2 linked regions of the Azoarcus sp. KH32C genome follow. The protein of the gene in region 2 interacts with the protein of the main gene of each other region in a pairwise test. Links are inferred from orthologs where the notes say so. Each region holds a gene or a part of one and is shown on either strand. Other genes may lie near its edges.

Region 1 (2,990 bases), 1.8 Mb from region 2 along the record:
GCGAGGCCGCCTGCGTACTGCGGCGCTCCGACCCGGACTGGCATATGAAACACCTCCTCGCCCAATTCCTCCATGCCGGGCATGACAGATGAACCGCCCGTCAGCACGATACCCGACGACAGCAGTTCCTCGTACCCGCTGCGGCGTAGCTCGGCCTGCACCAACTCGAACAGTTCGGACACACGCGGCTCGATGACGTCCGCAAGGCGCTGGCGCGACAGCGGGCGCGGCGGACGGTCGCCGACGCCGGGGACCTCGATCATTTCTTCGGGATCGGCCAGCGTATGCATCGCGATGCCCTGGCTAATCTTGATTTCCTCGGCTTCCGCGGTCGGCGTACGCAAGGCCATCGCGATATCGTTGGTGATCTGGTCGCCCGCGACCGGCAACACGGCCGTGTGACGGATTGCCCCCTGAGTGAAGACTGCAATGTCGGTCGTGCCGCCGCCGATATCGACGAGGCACACGCCCAGTTCTTTCTCGTCCTCGGTCAGCACCGAGTAGCTCGACGCGAGCGGCTGCAGGATCAGGTCCATCACCTCGAGACCGCAGCGGCGCACGCACTTGATGACGTTTTGCGCGGCCGAGACGGCCCCGGTGACGATGTGCACCTTGACCTCGAGCTTCACGCCGCTCATCCCGATCGGCTCGCGCACGCCGCCCTGGCCGTCGATGATGAATTCCTGCGTCAGGATGTGCAGGATCTGCTGTTCGGCCGGGATCGGCATCGCGCGGGCGACTTCGATCACGCGCTCGACGTCCATCGGCGTGACTTCCTTGTCCTTGATCGCGACCATGCCGTTGGAGTTGAAGCTCTTGATGTGACTGCCCGCGATGCCGGTATAGACATCGCGGATCTTGCAGTCGGCCATCAGCTCGACTTCCTGGATCACGCGCGAGATGGCGTCGACGGTCGCCTCGATATTGACGACGACGCCGCGCTTGAGGCCGTTGGTCGGCTGCGAGCCGACGCCCACGACGTTCAGCTGTCCGTCCGGTCGCGCCTCGGCCACCATGCAGGTGACCTTCGAGGTGCCGATGTCGAGTCCGACGATCAGGTCCTTGTATTCCTTGCTCATTGCTTGCCTTTAGTAGCTGCTTTGACGTCCCCCACCGGCGTGAGGGCGAATCCGCTCGGGTAGCGGAGGTCCGCTACCGCCACCTTTACTCCAAGTTTGTCCCGCGTCTGCGGCCATGCGCGGACGAAGCGCGTCAGCCGTTCGGCGACGGGCACTTTTTCCTGATCGCGGCCGAGGATGATCACCATCCCGTCGTCGAGCTTCAGTTGCCACGCTTCGCGCGCCGACAAGGACAAGGCGACGAGCTTCTTGCCGAGCGGGGAGATCATTTCCGAAAACTCGCGGTATTTCGCCTGGACGTAGCCTGACGAGCCTTGCGGACCCGAAAACGCCGGCATGTCGGCGTTGCTGGAGGCCGCGAAGACCTCGCCCTGGCGATTGACGAGCTGGGTTTCGCCGCTGTCGGAGATCGTCCAGTAGGCGACCGCCTGATGCTCTTCGAGGCGCAGTTCGAGCACGTCCGGCCAGCGTCGGCGGACTTCGGCGTGACGCACCCAGGGGAGCTTCTCGAAGGCCGCCCGCACCGTTTCAAGATTGACGGAGAAGAAGTTCCCGCGGATCGCGGTGCGGGCGACATATTCGAGCTGTGCCGTCGTCACCTGCGCGGGCGGGGTCAACACGACCACCTCGTGCAGCGGAAACAGCGGCCGCGACAGGAACCAGACGACGGCTGCGTAGCCGAGCGCCACCGCCGCAAACAGCATCAGGACGTCGGAAATCAGGTTCAGCAGCGCCGGGCGCTGCCACAGGCCTTCGCGCGTACGACCGCGCCCGGAGGCGCCGACAGTGCCGGCGACCTGCTGGGTGAGCGGAGTACGGGGGCGAAAATCAGCCAAGGCGGGCATCCTCGAGGATCGAGAGACACAGCTCAGTGAAATTCATGCCCGCAACGCGCGCGGACATCGGCACGAGGGAGTGCCCGGTCATGCCCGGCGAGGTGTTCATTTCAAGCAGATAGGGACGGCCGTCGTCAGTCAGGATGAGGTCGGCACGGCCCCAGCCGCGGCAGCCCAGCACCTGGGCGCACTTCATCACGAGCGCCTGCAACTCGGCTTCCTTCGCCTCGGGCAGCCCGCAGGGGCAGAGGTAGCGGGTGTCGTCGGTGAAGTATTTGTGCTGGTAATCGTAGTTGCCGCCCGGCGCCTCGATGCGGATCAGGGGCAAGGCCCGATCATGCAGGAAAGGCGCGGTGAGCTCGGCACCGGTGATGAATTCCTCGGCAATCACGAGGTCGTCGAAGCGCGCGGCGAGTTCCCACGCGGCTTTCAACTGCCCGGCTTCGGTGACCTTGGTCGCGCCCATGCTCGAGCCTTCGTGCACCGGCTTGACGAAGATCGGCAGGCCGAGCTCGGCGACGATCGCGTCCCAGTCCGAATCCGCATGCAGGATGGCATAACGAGGCGTCGGCAGGCCACACGCGGCCCACACCATCTTGGTACGCCACTTGTCCATCGACAACGCCGATGCCATCACGCCACTGCCCGTATACGGGATCTTCAGCAGCTCGAGCATGCCCTGCACCGTGCCGTCTTCGCCGCCACGGCCATGCAGCGCGATGAAGGCGCGGTCGAAGCCCTGCTCCTTGAGGACATGCAGGTCGCGCTCGACGGGATCGAAGCCATGTGCATCGACGCCCGCATCGCGCAGCGCCGACAGCACGGCATTGCCCGACATCAGCGAGACTTCACGTTCCGCGGAGGTACCGCCAAGCAGTACCGCCACCTTTCCGAATCTTTCCTTCATGTTCATTTCGCTCATGCCTGTTCCTCGCCGCTCGCCAACTTGCCGGGCACGGCGCCGATCGAGCCTGCGCCCATCGTGATCACCACGTCACCATCGCGCGCGGCGGAGAGAATGCTCGCGGGCATGTCCTCGATGCCCTCGACAAATATCGGTTCAACCTTGCCCGAG
Region 2 (3,231 bases):
GACAGAAGAACCCATGAGTGCAATCGTTGATGTCATTGCCCGTGAAATCCTGGACTCGCGCGGTAATCCGACCGTCGAAGCCGATGTTCTGCTCGAATCCGGCGTGATGGGCCGGGCCGCGGTGCCGTCCGGCGCCTCGACCGGCTCGCGCGAAGCGATCGAACTGCGTGATGGCGACGCCGCGCGTTACCTGGGCAAGGGCGTCCTGCGCGCTGTCGAGAACGTCAATACCGAAATCTCCGAGTCGATCATCGGCCTCGACGCCGAAGAGCAGTCGTTCATCGACCGCACCCTGATCGAACTCGACGGCACCGAGAACAAGTCGCGCCTGGGCGCGAACGCGATGCTCGCCGTGTCGATGGCCGTTGCCAAGGCCGCCGCTGAAGAAGCCGGCCTGCCCCTGTACCGCTACTTCGGCGGTTCGGGCCCGATGGCGATGCCGGTGCCGATGATGAACGTCATCAACGGCGGTGCTCACGCCAACAACAGCCTGGACATCCAGGAATGCATGATCATGCCCGTGGGCGTGACCAGCTTCCGCGAAGCCCTGCGTTGCGGCGCCGAGATCTTCCATCACCTGAAGAAGCTCACCGACAAGAAGGGCTACCCGACGACGGTCGGCGACGAAGGCGGTTTCGCGCCGAACGTCGGCGGCACCGAAGAAGCCCTGAACATGATCCAGGACGCGATCTCTGCCGCCGGCTACGAGCCGGGCCGCGACGTGCTGCTGGCTCTGGACTGCGCCGCCTCCGAGTTCTACAAGGACGGCAAGTACGTGCTCGCCGGCGAAGGCCTGACGCTGACTTCCGAAGGCTTTGCCGACTACCTCGCGACGCTAGCCGACCGCTTCCCGATCGTGTCGATCGAAGACGGCATGGCCGAGAACGACTGGGCCGGCTGGAAGACGCTGACCGACAAGCTCGGCCGCAAGATCCAGCTCGTCGGCGACGATCTCTTCGTCACCAACACCAAGATCCTCGAGCAGGGCATCGACCAGGGTGTCGCCAACTCGATCCTGATCAAGATCAACCAGATCGGCACACTGTCGGAAACCTTCGCCGCCGTCGAAATGGCCAAGCGCGCTGGTTACACGTCGGTCATCTCGCACCGTTCCGGCGAGACCGAAGATTCGACGATCGCGGACATCGCCGTTGGCCTCAACGCGATGCAGATCAAGACCGGCTCGCTGTCGCGCTCGGACCGCATCTCGAAGTACAACCAGCTGCTGCGCATTGAGGAAGATCTGGGCGATACCGCCAGCTACCCGGGCCGCCGCGCGTTCTACAACCTGCGCGTGCGCTAAACAAGTACCATTGCCGCGGCCCGGCTGACGGGTTGCGGAAGCAGCAAAACGATAAGGCCGGCGGATCTCCGCCGGCCTTGTTTCGATTGAAACGGATTTCCTTCAGGTATGCGCTGGTCCCTTCTCATCCTCGCGCTGATCGTGGCAGCCCTGCAATACCCGCTGTGGGTCGGAAAAGGCGGCTGGCTGCGCGTCTGGGACGTGGACCGGCAGGTGCAGGCCCAGCGCGAAACCAATCGAGAGCTCGAGCAGCGGAATGCTGGCCTGGAGGCTGAAGTGCGGGACCTGAAGTCCGGCAACGAAGCGATCGAGGAGCGTGCGCGGTTCGAACTCGGGCTGATCAAGCCCAACGAGGTTTTCGTGCACACCCCGCAGAAGCGCTGATGCGCTTCCCGGAGCGGCAAGTCGAGGTCAGAGCAGTTCGGTAATCGATTGCCGCTGCGCGATTTCGGCCTCGAATTCGACCATTTCAGGCCCGAGTGCATCACGGGCGGAGATCATGCCGACCGGCACGCCGTTATCGACGACCGGAACGTGGCGGAAGCCGCCGTCGTACATCATGTGCAGTGCGTAGCCGAGGTTCTTGTCGGCATTCGCAGTGGTCGGATCGGAGGTCATGACTTGAGCAAGCGTGGTCTTGTCGGGGTCGACGCCATTCGCCAGCACCTTCACGAGCGCGTCGCGCTCGGTAAAGATGCCCGCCAGCTTGCCACCTTTCGCGGTGATCATGATCGCGCCCACCTTCGCATCCGCCATACGGCGAGTCGCTTCTCGAACCGACAAGTCCGCGGTCGCGGTCAGGATGGCCTGATCTTTCACAATGTCTCGAATCTTTCGATTCATCTCGGTTCCTCCTCCTTAGGTTTCTTGTCCAAGGTCACTCAAAGCGGTGCCCTTCTGCGAGGATACGCGAACTGTCACTTCAAGATAGTGCGCTATTCACGGCCGCGCTAGCTTGTTGCCAGCAGGGTTCGGGCGCCGTCGACGCGCGGTGCGAAATATGGGCTGTCGAGGCGTTCCACGCGCACGCGGCCACGCGTAGACGGCGCATGCACGAACTTTCCTTCGCCGAGGTAGATGCCCATGTGGGAGTGGCGCCGGTTCATGGTGTTGAAGAAGACCAGGTCGCCGGGTTGGAGTGAGGAAACAGGGATGGGGCGCGTTATTTCGGCAATCTTCGACGCGTTGTGCGGCAATCGCCTGCCGCTGACCTGTTCGACGACATAGCTGACCATGCCGCTGCAGTCGAGTCCGGCTTCAGGATTGCGGCCGCCAAAGGCGTAGCCGGTATCGAGCAGGCCCAGTGCGACCATGACCATTTCTCGCGAGTGCAGGGGGTCGTCGAAGGCGAAATAGTCGATGCGCGGTTCTTCGGGGAGCGATGGAGCGGGAGTCCCGACGACCGGAGCGGTGGTCGGGACGCTGCTGCATGCGGCGAGCAGCAGCGTCAGAATCAACAGAAGGCCCTTGCGGCCCGCCTGGCGCGTTGCTGCCTTCATCGGCGGATCAGCTTCCCCTGGGTTCGGATATGCGGACGATAGGGGATAAGGCTGCGATATGTCCACCAATCGAGGGTGCTTTACAACGAATGGCTATGCGGGCTGCAGTCGCCGTTGGCGGGCAGGCCCGGACGTTCGAGGCTCGCTTGTTGACCATGGGCCCAGAACACGGTCTGTCCGTCGGAGTATTTTTCGCCATCTGCAGCGGTCTGATGCGAAAGCGCAAAGATCCCGGCGCCGGTTCGCAGGCGGATGTGGTCGCCGAGGTATTCGACGCTGAACTGTTCGCCGTTCTTGCAAGCGTAATTGACGACGCGTGTGGCGTCGCGGGTGTAGGCCGTGCCGGCGAGCATGCCGGCAGAGGCGATCAGGCCACACAGGGCGGCAAAGCGGGCGTTCAGGCGCATGTAGGGGTTCCTTGGGGGGGCG

What was found. The genes of interacting proteins can lie anywhere in the genome.
Region 1: the proteins of ftsB (region 2) and AZKH_RS18450 interact in binary tests that used the Escherichia coli proteins (3 or more experiments, as listed by UniProt). The link is inferred for Azoarcus sp. KH32C from one-to-one orthologs.

What each region holds. Positions count from the first base shown.
Region 1 is NC_020516.1:4,132,001-4,134,990, forward strand. It holds AZKH_RS18450 (cell division protein FtsQ/DivIB), read right to left. Parts: upstream 1,925-2,990; coding sequence 1,076-1,924; downstream 1-1,075. Other genes in the region: ftsA (cell division protein FtsA), read right to left, coding at 1-1,079; AZKH_RS18455 (D-alanine--D-alanine ligase), read right to left, coding at 1,908-2,822; murC (UDP-N-acetylmuramate--L-alanine ligase), read right to left, coding at 2,834-2,990. UniProt on the Escherichia coli protein: Essential cell division protein. May link together the upstream cell division proteins, which are predominantly cytoplasmic, with the downstream cell division proteins, which are predominantly periplasmic. May control correct divisome assembly.
Region 2 is NC_020516.1:2,336,242-2,339,472, forward strand. What follows is about bases 75-3,049. They hold ftsB (cell division protein FtsB), read left to right. Parts: upstream 75-1,411; coding sequence 1,412-1,687; downstream 1,688-3,049. Other genes in these bases: eno (phosphopyruvate hydratase), read left to right, coding at 75-1,303; AZKH_RS10145 (cyclic nucleotide-binding/CBS domain-containing protein), read right to left, coding at 1,715-2,146; AZKH_RS10150 (C40 family peptidase), read right to left, coding at 2,254-2,802; AZKH_RS10155 (MliC family protein), read right to left, coding at 2,883-3,049. Outside these bases: more of eno, read left to right, coding at 14-74; more of AZKH_RS10155, read right to left, coding at 3,050-3,209. UniProt on the Escherichia coli protein: Essential cell division protein. May link together the upstream cell division proteins, which are predominantly cytoplasmic, with the downstream cell division proteins, which are predominantly periplasmic.